DNA from 3 places in the Streptomyces sp. a15 genome. Region 2 is predicted to be linked to each of the others. Evidence: predicted binding sites of a transcription regulator. Region 2 holds the regulator's gene; each other region holds the start of a gene.
The links. The regulator HspR, encoded in region 2, represses chaperone genes until heat shock. The targets are predictions, from matches to a motif close to TTGAGNNNNNNNNNCTCAA.

Region 1 (4,565 bases), on a different contig from region 2:
TCGGGCTTGCGGTGCTGTGTCGGTCTGGGCGGGCCGGTCAGCCGGCGGGTGGCGTCCAGACGTACGGCGTGGTCGTGGTGACCGCCTGGAAGCCCAGGCGGCGCAGGATGGGCGCGCTGTCGTCGGAGGCGTCGACGTGCAGGTACGTGACGCCCCGGGCGGCGGCGAGCCGGGCCCGCTCGGCCACCAGGGCCCGGTAGATGCCCCTGCCGCGCCACTCGGCGAGCGTGGAGCCGCCCCACAGGCTCGCGAACCCGGTGCCCGCGCGGAAGACCAGCCAGGCGGCACAGACGACCTCCCCGCCCGCCTCGGCGACGTACACGGCGATCCCGTCCGGCGCGGCGGCCACCCGGCCGATCAGGTCCTCGGCGAGCCAGTTCCAGTCGTCGTCCCACACGACCGACTCCATGGCCGCGATCCGCCGCATGTCCGCGTCCGCCGTCACCCGGCGCAGCGCGACACCGTCCGGCAGGACCGGATCTCGTACGGCCATCTCGGCGACGCGTCCGACCACTACCGTCTCCTGCTCCTCGGGCACGAACCCGGCCGCCCGCAGCCGGTCGGTGAGGTCGGCCGGGACGTCGTGCGCCCGGGTCTTCCACTCCACCGCCTCACCGCGCGCCGCGAAGAAGTCCCGCTGACGCGCGATCAGTTCATCCAGCCCGTCGCCCTCCACGCCGAGGTCGCGCGGCCCGCCGACGAATCCTCGGAACTGCCCGACGATCCGCAGCAGCGGCCCGTCGTGTTCGTACGTCACTCCCGCGGGCGGATTCGGGGGAGCACCGCGCATCTGGTCGTCGTAGGCGGCGAGAAGGGGGTCGGTGGTGGCTGTCTCTGTCACCGGATGACGGTCGGGGGAGGAGGCGGGCGAGGGCAACCGGTTTTTCCCAACCGGCCTTGGTTCTGCGCGCGCGTGCAGGTGCCCTCCAGGGCGAACCCGGCCTTCGCGGCGACGCGGCAGGACGCCCGGGTCGGCCACCGAGTGCCGGGAAGGTCCAGCAGAGGTTGAGCGTTGTCCGAGGGTGTGGGAGGGACATGCCTGGTCAGAGGGCAGTCGGAGCGTGATCGCTCACAGCGAACGCAACCCGGGGAACATCCGGGGGCTCCCGAGCATTGAGTCGGCATAGCTCAACTTGACTGCCGAAGGGGAGATCATGGCTTCGACGTCCACACCGCTCACTCTGCCTGTGCTGCCGCTCGACGACGAGGTCGTGCTGCCCGGGATGGTGGTTCCGCTGGACCTCAATGACGCCGATGTGCGCGCCGCGGTGGAGGCCGCCCAGGCCGCCGCGCGCTCGGAACCCGGCAAGCCCAGGGTTCTGCTGGTGCCACGCATGGACGGGACGTACGCGAGCACCGGCGTGCTCGGCACGATCGAGCAGGTCGGCCGGCTGGCCGACGGTGACCCGGGCGCGTTGATCCGCGGCCGGAGCAGGGTGAAGATCGGTGCGGGGACCACGGGCCCGGGTGCCGCCCTCTGGGTCGAGGGCACCCGTGTCGACGAGAGCGTGCCCGAGCCGCTGCCCGGCCAGGTCACCGAACTGGTCAAGGAGTACAAGGCCCTTGCCACGGCCTGGCTGCGCAAGCGCGGCGCCTGGCAGGTGGTCGACCGGGTCCAGGCCATCGACGACGTGTCCGCCCTTGCCGACAACTCCGGTTACTCGCCCTTCCTGACCACCGACCAGAAGGTGGAGCTCCTGGAGACCGCCGACCCGGTCGCCCGGCTCAAGCTCGCCACCCAGCAACTGCGCGACCACCTCGCCGAACAGGACGTCGCCGAGACCATCGCCAAGGACGTCCAGGAGGGCGTCGACAAGCAGCAGCGCGAGTTCCTGCTCCGCCGCCAGCTGGAAGCCGTACGCAAGGAACTGCGCGAGCTCAACGGCGAGTCGGAGGGCGAGGAGTCCGACGACTACCGTGCCCGCGTCGAGGCCGCCGACCTGCCCGAGAAGGTCCGCGAGGCCGCCCTCAAGGAGGTCGACAAGCTGGAGCGGTCCAGCGACCAGTCGCCTGAGGGCTCGTGGATCCGCACCTGGCTCGACACCGTCCTCGAACTGCCGTGGAACGAGCGGACCGAGGACCAGTACGACATCCAGGGCGCCAAGACGATCCTGGACGCCGAGCACGCCGGTCTGGAGGACGTGAAGGAGCGGATCACCGAGTACCTGGCGGTGCGCAAGCGCCGTACCGACCGCGGGCTGGGTGTCATCGGCGGGCGGCGTGGAGGTGCCGTGCTGGCGCTCGTCGGGCCGCCCGGTGTCGGCAAGACCTCGCTCGGCGAGTCCGTCGCGCACGCCATGGGGCGGAAGTTCGTCCGGGTCGCCCTCGGTGGTGTCCGCGACGAGGCCGAGATCCGCGGTCACCGGCGTACGTACGTCGGCGCGCTGCCAGGCCGGATCGTCCGCGCCATCAAGGAGGCCGGGTCCATGAACCCGGTGGTGCTCCTCGACGAGATCGACAAGGTGGGGTCCGACTTCCGGGGCGACCCGGCGGCCGCCCTCCTGGAGGTCCTGGACCCGGCGCAGAACCACACCTTCCGGGACCACTACCTGGAGGTGGAGCTGGACCTGTCGGACGTCGTCTTCCTGGCCACGGCCAACGTGCTGGAGGCCATCCCGGAGGCGCTGCTCGACCGTATGGAGCTGGTCCGCCTCGACGGCTACACCGAGGACGAGAAGATCGTCATCGCGCGTGACCACCTGCTGCCGCGCCAGCTGGAGCGGGCGGGGCTGGAGACGGCCGAGGTCACCCTCGACGAGAGCGCGCTGCGCAAGCTCGCCGGCGAGTACACGCGCGAGGCGGGCGTCCGCAACCTGGAGCGGTCCATCGCACGGCTGCTGCGCAAGGTCGCGGCCCAGCACGAACTGGGCGAGCGGAAGCTGCCGTTCACCGTCCGGGACGAGGACCTGCGCGGCCTGATCGGACGGCCGCACCACGTGCCCGAGTCCGCACAGGACCCGGCGGAGCGCCGCACCGCCGTGCCGGGCGTGGCGACGGGCCTCGCCGTCACGGGAGCGGGCGGTGACGTCCTGTTCGTCGAGGCGTCGCTGGCCGACCCGGAGACGGGCGCGGCGGGCCTGACCCTGACGGGCCAACTGGGCGACGTCATGAAGGAGTCGGCGCAGATCGCGCTCAGCTTCCTCCGCTCGCACGGGGCGGAGCTGGAACTCCCCGTGGCCGACCTGAAGGACCGGGGCGTGCACATCCACTTCCCGGCGGGCGCGGTCCCGAAGGACGGCCCGAGCGCGGGCGTCACGATGACGACGGCACTGGCGTCGCTGCTGTCGGGCCGTCTGGTCCGCACGGACGTGGCGATGACCGGCGAGGTCTCGCTGACCGGCCGGGTCCTCCCGATCGGCGGCGTGAAGCAGAAGCTGCTCGCCGCGCACCGGGCAGGGGTGACCACCGTCGTCATCCCGAAGCGCAACGAGCCCGACCTGGACGACGTCCCGGCCGAGGTCCTGGACAAGCTCGACGTCCACGCCGTCACGGACGTCCGCCAGGTCCTGGAGCTGGCGCTGTCCCCGGCGACGAACGGGGCCGCGCCGGAGGTTCCGGTGGCGGCGTGACGGGCGCCATCGGATGAGGGAAGGCCCGGGTTCTCGTGAGGGAGGTCCGGGCCTTCGCCGTGTCTGTTCCTCCCCGTGTCAGCCGTTGGCGAGGGCCACGACTCGAGGGCGCCGTGGAACGTGCTGAGGTCGCCGACGGGCGGTCCGGAGGAGGCGCCCTGCCACAGGGTGCGGTACGACCATCCCGTCGCCAGCGTCTCCACCGTCGAGGCGTAGCGGGCGACCCCAGCGGGTTGGCGGCGGCGAAGCCCGCCCGACGGGCCAGCTACCGGAATTCATTCGCGGTGCATCGGTCTTCAGGCCGGTGGTGAGGCGAATCTGGTGGTGGCGACGCGGAGCGTCGCGGATTCAGGTCCGGCGGAGCCGGACACCGCAGTTCTTCGCCTGTGGTGCGGAGCGTCGCGCGGGCTGGTCCCGACGGAGCCGGGCGGTGCTCGCACCGGCCGGTTCTGCTGTTCGATGTACTGCCTGACCACGCTGAGCGGGGCGCCGCCGACGGTTCCGGCGAAGTAGGAGCCGGACCACAGCTTGCTGGCCCTCCAGCAGTGGGCGGGAAGTTGACCAGCAGGTGGACGTGGTTGTTCTCGCCGTTGAACTCCACCAGCTCGCATTCGAAGTCCGTACACACCGACCGCATGATCTCTTCCATACGCCTCAAGTGGGCATCGGTGAACACCTTGTGCCGGAACCTGGTAACGAAGACCAAGTGGACGTGCATCACGAAAGCACAGTGACGACCAGTTCTGATCTCCTGCATGTCACCCGTAACCCAAGTATCTATCGTGATCGTCATGCAGCTCCGGTACTCCTTCAGGTTGTACCCGGACACCGGCCAGCAGAGGGCGTTGGCGAGGGCGTTCGGGTGCGCCCGTGTCGTGTTCAACGACGCGGTCCGCGCCCGTGAAGACGCCCGCAAGGCCGAGCAGCCGTTCCCCAAGGCCGCAGAGCTGTCGAAGAGGCTGATTACCGAGGCGAAGCAGACGGTGGAGCGGTCCT
Region 2 (5,137 bases):
CCGAGATCGACCACGTCGTTCTCGTCGGTGGCTCCACCCGTATGCCCGCCGTCGCCGAGCTCGTCAAGGAGCTGACCGGTGGCAACGAGGCCAACAAGGGTGTCAACCCGGACGAGGTCGTCGCCATCGGCGCCGCCCTGCAGGCCGGTGTCCTCAAGGGTGAGGTCAAGGACGTCCTGCTCCTCGACGTGACCCCGCTGTCCCTGGGTATCGAGACCAAGGGCGGCATCATGACCAAGCTGATCGAGCGGAACACGACGATCCCGACCAAGCGGTCCGAGATCTTCACCACCGCCGAGGACAACCAGCCTTCGGTCCAGATCCAGGTCTACCAGGGCGAGCGCGAGATCGCGGCGTACAACAAGAAGCTCGGGATGTTCGAGCTCACCGGTCTGCCGCCGGCCCCGCGCGGTGTCCCGCAGATCGAGGTCGCCTTCGACATCGACGCCAACGGCATCATGCACGTGACCGCGAAGGACCTCGGCACGGGCAAGGAGCAGAAGATGACCGTCACCGGCGGCTCCTCGCTGCCGAAGGACGAGGTCGACCGGATGCGCCAAGAGGCCGAGAAGTACGCGGAGGAGGACCACGCCCGCCGCGAGGCCGCCGAGACCCGCAACCAGGGCGAGCAGCTCGTCTACCAGACGGAGAAGTTCCTCAAGGACAACGAGGACAAGGTCCCCGGCGACATCAAGACCGAGGTCGAGGCCTCCGTCGAGGAGCTGAAGGCGGCGCTCAAGGGCGAGGACACCGCCGAGATCCGTACCGCCACCGAGAAGGTCGCGGCCGTCTCGCAGAAGCTCGGCCAGGCCATGTACGCCGACGCGCAGGGCGCGCAGGCCACCGGCGGCGCGTCCGCCGGTGACGAGGCGCCCAAGGCCGACGACGACGTCGTGGACGCCGAGATCGTGGACGACGAGCGCAAGGACGGTGCCGCGTGACGGAGGAGACCCCGGGCTTCGACGAGAAGCCCGACGTCCCCTCCGGCGCCACCCCCGACGACGCCGAGCCGCAGGCCGCCTCCCCCTCCGGGGAGGGGGCGGCCCCGGCCGGGGACGCATCAGCACAGTTGGCAGGCCTGACGGCCCAGCTGGACCAGGTACGCACGGCGCTCGGCGAGCGCACGGCGGACCTCCAGCGGCTCCAGGCCGAGTACCAGAACTACCGCCGCCGGGTCGATCGGGACCGGGTCACGGTCAAGGAGATCGCCGTGGCGAACCTCCTGTCCGAGCTCCTGCCCGTCCTCGACGACATCGGCCGCGCGCGGGAACACGGCGAACTCGTCGGCGGATTCAAGTCCGTCGCGGAGTCGCTGGAGACCGTCGCGGCGAAGATGGGTCTGCAGCAGTTCGGCAAGGAGGGCGAGCCCTTCGACCCGACGATCCACGAGGCCCTGATGCACTCGTACGCGCCGGACGTCACGGAGACGACGTGCGTGGCGATTCTGCAGCCCGGGTACCGGTTCGGAGAGCGCACCATCCGCCCCGCGCGGGTGGCCGTGGCCGAGCCGCAGCCCGGCGCGCAGACCGTCAAGGCCGACGAGGCGGAGACGTCCTCCGGCGCCTCTGGTGCCTCTGGTGCTTCTGGCGCTTCTGGCGCCCCCGCCGCCGACGACAAGGAGAGCGGTGGCCCGGACGAGGGCTGAGCGTGAACCGAGCGCTGTACCGCTGAGAGAGGAGGGACGTCGAGGATGAGCACCAAGGACTTCATCGAGAAGGACTACTACAAGGTCCTCGGCGTCCCCAAGGACGCCACCGAGGCCGAGATCAAGAAGGCGTACCGGAAGCTCGCCCGCGAGTTCCACCCGGACGCCAACAAGGGCAACGCCAAGGCCGAGGAGCGCTTCAAGGAGATCTCCGAGGCGAACGACATCCTCGGCGACCCCAAGAAGCGCAAGGAGTACGACGAGGCCCGCGCCCTCTTCGGCAACGGCGGCTTCCGCCCGGGGCCGGGCGCGGGCGGCGGCTCCTTCAACTTCGACCTGGGTGACCTCTTCGGAGGCGGCGCCCCGGGCGGCGGCGCAGGAGGAGGCGGAGGAGCCGGCGGCTTCGGCGGCGGCCTCGGTGACGTCTTCGGGGGCCTGTTCAACCGCGGCGGCGCGGGCACGGGCACGCGGACGCAGCCCCGGCGCGGCCAGGACATCGAGTCCGAGGTCACCCTCAGCTTCACCGAGGCGATCGAGGGCGCGACGGTCCCGCTGCGGATGTCCTCGCAGCAGCCCTGCAAGGCCTGTTCGGGCACCGGCGACAAGAACGGCACACCGCGCGTGTGTCCGACCTGCGTCGGCACCGGGCAGGTCGCCCGGGGCACCGGCGGGGGCTTCTCCCTCACCGACCCGTGCCCCGACTGCAAGGGCCGCGGCCTGATCGCCGAGCACCCCTGCCTCGACTGCAAGGGCAGCGGCCGGGCCAAGTCGTCTCGCACCATGCAGGTCCGCATCCCGGCCGGCGTCACCGACGGGCAGCGGATCCGGCTGCGCGGCAAGGGCGCACCGGGCGAGCGCGGCGGCCCGGCGGGCGATCTGTACGTCACCGTGCATGTCGACGCCCACCCGGTCTTCGGCCGCAAGGGCGACAACCTCACGGTGACGGTCCCGGTGACGTTCGCGGAGGCGGCGCTGGGCGGCGAGGTCAGGGTCCCGACCCTCGGCGGCCCTTCCGTCACCCTGAAGCTGCCCCCGGGCACGCCCAACGGCCGCACCATGCGCGCCCGCGGAAAGGGCGCGGTCCGCAAGGACGGCACCCGCGGAGATCTGTTGGTCACCGTCGAGGTGAGTGTTCCGAAGGACCTGACGGGGAATGCTCGTGAAGCGCTCGAGGCGTATCGCGAGGCAACCGCGGGTGAGGACCCGCGGGCGGAGCTGTTCCAGGCCGCGAAGGGAGCATGATCGAGATGGACGGTCGTCGACGCAATCCGTATGAGCTGACCGAGGAAACCCCGGTCTACGTCATCTCGGTGGCGGCCCAGCTCTCCGGTCTGCACCCGCAGACCCTGCGCCAGTACGACCGCCTCGGCCTGGTCTCCCCGGACCGCACCGCAGGCCGGGGCCGCCGCTACTCGGCCCGCGACATCGAACTGCTGCGCACCGTCCAGCAGTTGTCGCAGGACGAGGGCATCAACCTGGCCGGCATCAAGCGGATCATCGAACTGGAGAACCAGGTCGCCGCCCTCCAGTCCCGCGTGGCGGAACTGCAGTCGGCCCTGGACGGCGCGGCGGCCGCGATGCAGCAGCGCGAGGCCGCGGTCCACGCGTCGTACCGACGGGACCTGGTCCCGTACCAGGAGGTCCAGCAGACGAGTGCGCTGGTGGTGTGGCGGCCGAAGGGGCGGCAGGCGTCGGACTGACGGCTGACGTCAACTTGTGGAAGGGGGCCGGGATTTCCCGGGGCTGTGGTTCCTCGCCGCGGAGGCGGTGCTGACCCTGCTCGTGGCCCGGACCCTGTGGACCTGGCGCGACGACCCGTACGTGCTGCTCGCGGACGTCCCGTATCTGCTGTGGTCCAGTGTCGGGTTGACGCTCTCCCTCGTGGTGGGTCTGGCCCTGCTGTCGGGTGAGCAGGCGTGGGCGCGACGGCTCGGCTGGTCGCTGACGGTGGCCCGGCTGTGCCTGCTGCCGTTGCTCGACCTGGCGTGGTACCCGGCGATGTCGCCGTACATCTCGCTCTGGTGAGACTTCGCCGAAAAGGAAGCCGGGCCCACTCGTCTCGTGGGCCCGGCTTCCTTCTGAGGACTTACGGCGTGGTGACTGCCCAGTCGCCCGCGGGCAGGGTCTCGGTGCCGTCGGCCTTCACGCCGGTCACCCAGTAGTACGAGGTGGTCCCGCGCTCGCCTCCGGTGTCGAAGTACTCGACGGAACCGGCACCGAGATCGGCGATCTTCTCGTATGCCCCGGTGGCCGGGTTCCAGCGGTGGACGCGGTAGCCGCCGGCGACCTCGGGGGGGTCCTCACCGAGCCCGGACCACGTCAGACGGTTCCCCTCGTCGCCCTCCGCCCCGGTCGCCTCCAGGGTCAGCGGTGAGCCCTCGGGCGTCGCCACACTCGGCGTCGTGTCGAGCTCGGTGACGGTCACGACCTGGGCCTCGCCGGTCCACCTGAAGGACGAGTTCCCGGCATCGTCGATGGCGTCGACGATGAAACAGGTCTCCTCGCCGTCCGGGAGGAGGGGGTAGTCGTACGAGGTGGTGTCGGCCGACACGTAGTAGCCCGGGGAGAGCGAGCAGACCCTCTCCTCCTCGTCGCCGAGGAGTTCACCCCGGCGGACCACGTAACTCTCCAGGTCGGCGGTCGGGTTCGCATCCCAGCGCAGCGCGAAGCCGTACTCGGTCGGGGTGACGCTCAGCCCGGTGACGGCGGACGGCGCGGTGAGGTCCACGCGACTGTCGCTGACGGCGGCGGAACGCGCGGACTCGTTGCCGGCCGTGTCGAGGGCGGTCACCCGGTAGTAGTAGGTGCTGCCCTCGACGGCCGAGGCGTCGACGTAGGACACCTGACTCGTCGTACTCCCGACCCGGCTGTACGTGCCCTCGGCACTCGCCGCCCGGTACACCCGGTACGACGCCGCCCCCGAGACCGATCCCCAGCCGACCCGCAGCCCCTCCGACACGGAGTCGGTGGTCAGTCCGGTGGGCGCGGTGGGTGCGGTGCGGTCGACGGTGGTCACGGCCTGGTCCGCGGTGCCCGTCGACTCGTTGCCTGCCTTGTCGTAGGCGCGGACCTCGTAGTAGTAGACCGCGCCGGTGACCGGAAGGCCGGCGTCGGTGTACGAGGTCGAGGTGGTCGTCGCGAGCGGCGTACTGCTGTAGGAGGCCCCCTTCAGGCGTCGGTAGACGCGGTACCCGGCGAGATCCATCTCCTTGTTCTTCGCCCAGGTGAGTTTCGCCTTGCCGGTGGCCTGGTCGTAGGTGACCGAAGTGCCTGTCGGTGTCAGCGGCTTGACCTTGTCGACGGTCGCCGAGGTGCGGGGCGTGTAGCCGAACTTGACGTTGGCGGTGCCCGTCCAGTTGACGAAGTCGATGCGGAGGGTGTGCCTGCCGGAGGGGATCGTGACGTTGACGGTCTTCTTGACCGTCGTCGACACGTTCTTCCACAGGTCGACCTTGCGGACGTTGTCGAGGTAGACGCGGATGCCGTCCTGCG
Region 3 (5,137 bases), on a different contig from region 2:
TCACCCTCGTCGTCGACGACATACTTCAGCTCCATCTGGTCGAGGAGCTGCTTCACGAGGTCCTGATCCGGGACGACGGGGCCCGCCGGACCTGACGGCTGCGGCTCGGGCTGGCCCCCGAAGTTCGGAATCGAGGACGGGTCGATGGTCACCGTGATTTTCCCTTCGTACGGATCCTGCCATCCTCCCCCATGCGGGGAGGGGGGTGGCAAGCCCAGGCGAGTCTGTGAGCCACGGGCTGACATGATCCGGTCAGCAGGAAGCAGGTGCAGGAAGCAGGTACCGACCGGTACCCGACGGAGGGGAACTCATGACGCGGAGCGGCAACGAACCCGTGACGGAGCCGAGGACGCCCGGCAGGACCCGCTGGGGCGTGTTCGCGGCGATCCTGGCGTTACCGGGCCTGCTGGTGGCGGGAGCGCTCGTGCTGCTCGTCCTGTGGCTGTTCACCGACGACACCGTACGGACGGGGGTCGAGAAGGCACCCTGCGCCGAGGCGCTGGCCTTCGGCGGGGCGGAACTGCCCTCCGGCGCGGACGACACCGCCTGCGAGGTGCAGTCCGGCATCGACACCCGCTACGACGCCCGCTTCCGTATGCCCCGCGACGAGGTGCACGACTGGCTGGCGGCCACGTACCGGGGCGGGCCCGAGCCGCGGACCTCGCAGTGCGGCGAGGCCACGGCCGACCTCTGCCTGAACCTGGGCCCCGGGGAGTTTGGCGACCACGGCGCCGTACAGGTGGACATCACTCACGACGGGCCGGACTGGTCCCGGGTGCGGTTCGTGGCGTTCACACTGTGACCGTGACTGTGACTGTGACCGTGACCGTGACCCGGGCGGGGGCCGAGAAGACCGGCATCCCCGCCCGTGTCGTCCGTCCGTTCAGAGCGTCTTGCCGGTCGACGGCCCGACGATCAGGCCGTCCCCGAACGTGTCCACCCGGACCGTGTCGCCGTCCTTGATCTCGCCGGAGAGGATCTCCTTGGCGAGCCGGTCGCCAATGGCGGTCTGGACGAGGCGGCGCAGCGGGCGGGCGCCGTAGGCCGGGTCCATGCCCTCGGTCGCGAGCCAGGCCAGGGCGTCCTCGCTGACCTCCAGGGTGAGGCGGCGTTCGGCGAGGCGGACCGCGAGGCGGTCGATCTGGAGGCGGGCGATCCGGCTCAGCTCGTCCTTCGACAGGGCCGAGAAGACGACCAGGTCGTCGAGCCGGTTGAGGAACTCCGGCTTGAAGGAGGACCGGACCAACTCCAGCACCTGCTCCTTCTTCTCCGCCTCGCTAGTGATCGGGTCGACGAGGAACTGGCTGCCCAGGTTCGAGGTGAGGACCAGGATCGTGTTGCGGAAGTCCACCGTTCGGCCCTGGCCGTCCGTCAGGCGGCCGTCGTCCAGCACCTGGAGGAGGATGTCGAAGACCTCCGGGTGCGCCTTCTCGACCTCGTCGAGCAGGACGACGCTGTACGGCCGCCGCCGCACCGCCTCCGTGAGCTGGCCGCCCTCCTCGTAGCCGACGTAGCCGGGAGGGGCGCCGACGAGCCGGGACACCGTGTGCTTCTCGCCGTACTCGCTCATGTCGATGCGGACCATCGCCCGCTCGTCGTCGAACAGGAAGTCGGCGAGGGCCTTGGCCAGTTCGGTCTTGCCGACGCCGGTGGGGCCGAGGAAGAGGAAGGAGCCGGTCGGGCGGTCGGGGTCCGCGATGCCGGCGCGGGTGCGCCGTACGGCGTCCGACACGGCCTGCACGGCCTCCGTCTGCCCGATGAGGCGACGGCCCAACTCCTCCTCCATGCGCAGGAGTTTCTGCGTCTCGCCCTCCAGGAGACGCCCGGCGGGGATGCCGGTCCAGGCGGCGACGGTGTCGGCGATGTCGTCGGCGCCGACCTCCTCCTTGACCATGGTGTCCTTGGAGGCTTCCTCCTCGGCCTGCGAGGCGGCCTCCAGGTCCCGTTCCAGGGTGGGGATCTCGCCGTACAGCAGCTTGGAGGCGGTGTCGAAGTCGCCGTCGCGCTGGGCCCGTTCGGCCTGGCCGCGCAGTTCGTCGAGCTTCTCCTTCAGCTCGCCGACGCGGTTGAGGGACTGCTTCTCCTTCTCCCAGCGGGCGGTCAGGCCCCGCAGCTCCTCCTCCTTGTCGGCGAGATCGCGCCGCAGCCGCTCCAGCCGCTCGCGCGAGGCCGGGTCGGTCTCCTTGACCAGCGCGAGCTCCTCCATCTTCAACCGGTCGACACCGCGCTGGAGTTCGTCGATCTCCAGGGGCGAGGAGTCGATCTCCATGCGGAGGCGGGAGGCCGCCTCGTCGACCAGGTCGATGGCCTTGTCGGGGAGGAAGCGGGAGGTGATGTACCGGTCGGAGAGGGTCGCGGCCGCGACCAGCGCGCTGTCCGCGATCACGACCTTGTGGTGGGCCTCGTAGCGGCCCTTGAGCCCGCGCAGGATGGCGATGGTGTCCTCGACGCTCGGCTCGGCGACCAGCACCTGCTGGAAGCGGCGCTCCAGGGCGGGGTCCTTCTCGATCCGCTCGCGGTACTCGTCCAGGGTCGTGGCACCGACCATGCGCAGCTCACCGCGGGCGAGCATGGGCTTGAGCATGTTGCCGGCGTCCATCGAGGAGTCCCCGCCGGCGCCGGCGCCCACGACGGTGTGCAGCTCGTCGATGAAGGTGATGACCTGCCCGTCGGAGTCCTTGATCTCCGCGAGGACGGTCTTCAGCCGCTCCTCGAACTCACCGCGGTACTTCGCCCCGGCGACCATGGCGCTGATGTCGAGCGCGACGAGCCGCTTGTTCTTGAGGGACTCGGGCACGTCGCCCTTGATGATCCGCTGGGCGAGCCCTTCGACCACGGCGGTCTTGCCGACGCCGGGCTCGCCGATGAGCACGGGGTTGTTCTTGGTCCGGCGGGACAGCACCTGCACCACGCGGCGGATCTCCTGGTCCCGCCCGATGACGGGATCGAGCTTGCCCTCCCGCGCGGCGGCGGTGAAGTCGGTCCCGAACTTCTCCAGGGCCTTGTACTGACCCTCGGGATCGGCGGTGGTCACGCGGCGTCCTCCCCTTGCCTTCTGGAAGGCCTCCGACAGCTTCTTCGCCGTGGCCCCCTGCCCGGAGAGTACGTCCCCGGCCGGGCCGCCCTTCGCGGCGATCCCGATCAGCAGGTGCTCGGTGGAGAGGTACTCGTCACCGAGCTCCTTGGCCCGCTCCTGGGCGTCCGCGATCACGGCGAGCAGTTCGCGGTTGGGCTGCGGGGGCGCGACGGTCGACCCGGTCACGCTGGGCAGCGAGGCCAGCACCTTCTCCGCGCCGGCCCGCACGGCGGCCTGGTCGGCGTCGACGGCGGCCAGCAGATCGACGATGTTCTCGTTTGCTTGATGGCCTCGCCCCTGCAGAAGCGCCAGGAGCAGGTGGGCCGGGGTGAGGTCCGGGTGCCCCTCGGTCACGGCCCGGTTGCCGGCCGCGTTGATGGCGTCCCGGCTCCGGTTGGTCAGCTCGGCGTCCACGTTCGCTGTCTCCTCCTCGGCGTCCTTGCGTCAGCCGTCCCGTCTCACATGACTCAATCAACGTACACAAAGTTGAGTCTATTCCACTCAAGGTGTCCGGTGGGGGTCCTGGACCGGCTAACTTCCGGACCATGGCCGCATACCCTCAGGACCCGGGTGCCCCGGACGCGCCGTACCTCAGCTTCTGGCGCGAACGGCATCTGTGCACCCTGACGACACCACGCCCGGACGGCAGCCCGCACGTAGTACCGGTCGGAGTGACATACGACCCCGAGGGCCGTCTGGCTCGGGTGATCGCGGACAAGAAGAGCACCAAGGTCCGCAACATCCTGGCGGCGGGGCCGGCTGGGGCCCTCGTCGCGGTCTGCCAGGTCGACGGCCGCCGCTGGGCCACGCTGGAGGGGCGGGCGTTCGTGCGCACGGAGGCGGAACACGTCGCGGAGGCGGAGCACCGCTACGAGGAGCGCTACGGGCACGCACCGCGTCCGAACCCGACGCGGGTGGTCATCGAGATAGCGCTGACGCGGGCGATGGGGCGGGGCTGAGGGCCGGACCGAAGGGCCGGGGAGGGGTCGGGGGAGGGAAAGAGGACGAACGGTCGGTCTTCGAGGGCCGCCGAAACCCGCCCCGTACGCAAGATCGACCGCTTTCGGCCACACCTCGATCCACCCGATACCCGGAAATGTCCCGCAAAACTGCAGCGGCGTCACCGTGTTCAGGTCACGGTGACGCCGCTGCGGGGGGGAAGCACCTGAGCGATCTGTTACGACGGGGGAATCGCGTCAGGCACTGCGGGGGGTGGCTGAGATGGTCCTTACGGGCGGAGTGTCCGACTCCACCAGTCGATGGTCCCGCTGGTCCAGGTTCACAAAGATCATTCCGTACCGAATGGCACACCGCACAGGCTGCGGCGCACCCCGGGGCTTCCTCAGGCACCGGTAGGCCCGTACGTCCTCGTCCTCGTCGCGCGTCACGACGACCGGCTCACCGAAGACGGTCACCATCAGCGAGTCACCGGCGTGGGGGATCGCGGTGACGAGGTCGATGAAGTGCCATCCCGAGCGGTAGGCGGTGGCCATTTCGCGGCGGAAGGAGCGGTCGTCGGGTGGAGTGGTCATGCGTCCGCGCCCGCCGGGGTCGACCAGCCGACGTCATCACTGGCGCCGGGGGTGATCGCCCAACCGACGTCCGCGCTGGCACCGGCGACAGTCGCCCAGCCGACATCCTTCACCGCGGCCGTGCTCGCCTCTCCAGTGGGACTCGCCCAGCCGACGTCGAGAGGACCGGCCGCACCGCTGGCCAGCGCAACAACGAAGGCAGTGGCAAGCACCGAGCGAAGCATTCTCTTTTTCATAGTCGGCTTCGTCCTCACTTGATGGCTTCCTCTCCCCCGTGAAACAAGACGATGGCTCATTCAGGCACGTCAATGCCACACATGCGATGCATCATGTTCCTGCACGTTCAGGACCCTGGGGGGTGGAGATTTGCCATCGAAGAACACAAAAGGGATACATCCGCATGGCATAGCCGATCTATGTGCCGAAGGTGCGCGTATCTATGCCAACGCCCTCGGCGCAGGACGCGTCTCTCGCCGTGAGGTCGAGCCTGCCCCATGTCTGCTCGAGTTCGCCTTGCTCCACCCCGATC

Region 1: the regulator HspR is predicted to act here: its motif matches at 1,114-1,132, upstream of lon (endopeptidase La).
Region 3: the regulator HspR is predicted to act here: its motif matches at 3,563-3,581, upstream of clpB (ATP-dependent chaperone ClpB).

What each region holds. Positions count from the first base shown of each region.
Region 1 covers NZ_JBWLKM010000182.1:128-4,692, forward strand. Annotated here, with positions in the region: gene AC5P09_RS51170 (GNAT family N-acetyltransferase) at 38-790, opposite strand; gene lon (endopeptidase La) at 1,155-3,569, shown strand; partial or broken gene tnpA (IS200/IS605 family transposase) at 4,010-4,362, opposite strand; partial or broken gene AC5P09_RS51185 (RNA-guided endonuclease InsQ/TnpB family protein) at 4,361-4,565, shown strand, end outside.
Region 2 covers NZ_JBWLKM010000034.1:3,839-8,975, reverse strand. Annotated here, with positions in the region: gene dnaK (molecular chaperone DnaK) at 1-941, shown strand, start outside; gene grpE (nucleotide exchange factor GrpE) at 938-1,645, shown strand; gene dnaJ (molecular chaperone DnaJ) at 1,691-2,887, shown strand; gene AC5P09_RS29115 (heat shock protein transcriptional repressor HspR) at 2,893-3,345, shown strand; gene AC5P09_RS29110 (hypothetical protein) at 3,362-3,670, shown strand; gene AC5P09_RS29105 (fibronectin type III domain-containing protein) at 3,732-5,137, opposite strand, start outside.
Region 3 covers NZ_JBWLKM010000134.1:615-5,751, forward strand. Annotated here, with positions in the region: gene AC5P09_RS48845 (YbjN domain-containing protein) at 1-152, opposite strand, end outside; gene AC5P09_RS48850 (hypothetical protein) at 311-802, shown strand; gene clpB (ATP-dependent chaperone ClpB) at 884-3,490, opposite strand; gene AC5P09_RS48860 (pyridoxamine 5'-phosphate oxidase family protein) at 3,622-4,035, shown strand; gene AC5P09_RS48865 (Rieske (2Fe-2S) protein) at 4,273-4,608, opposite strand; gene AC5P09_RS48870 (helix-turn-helix transcriptional regulator) at 4,975-5,137, shown strand, end outside.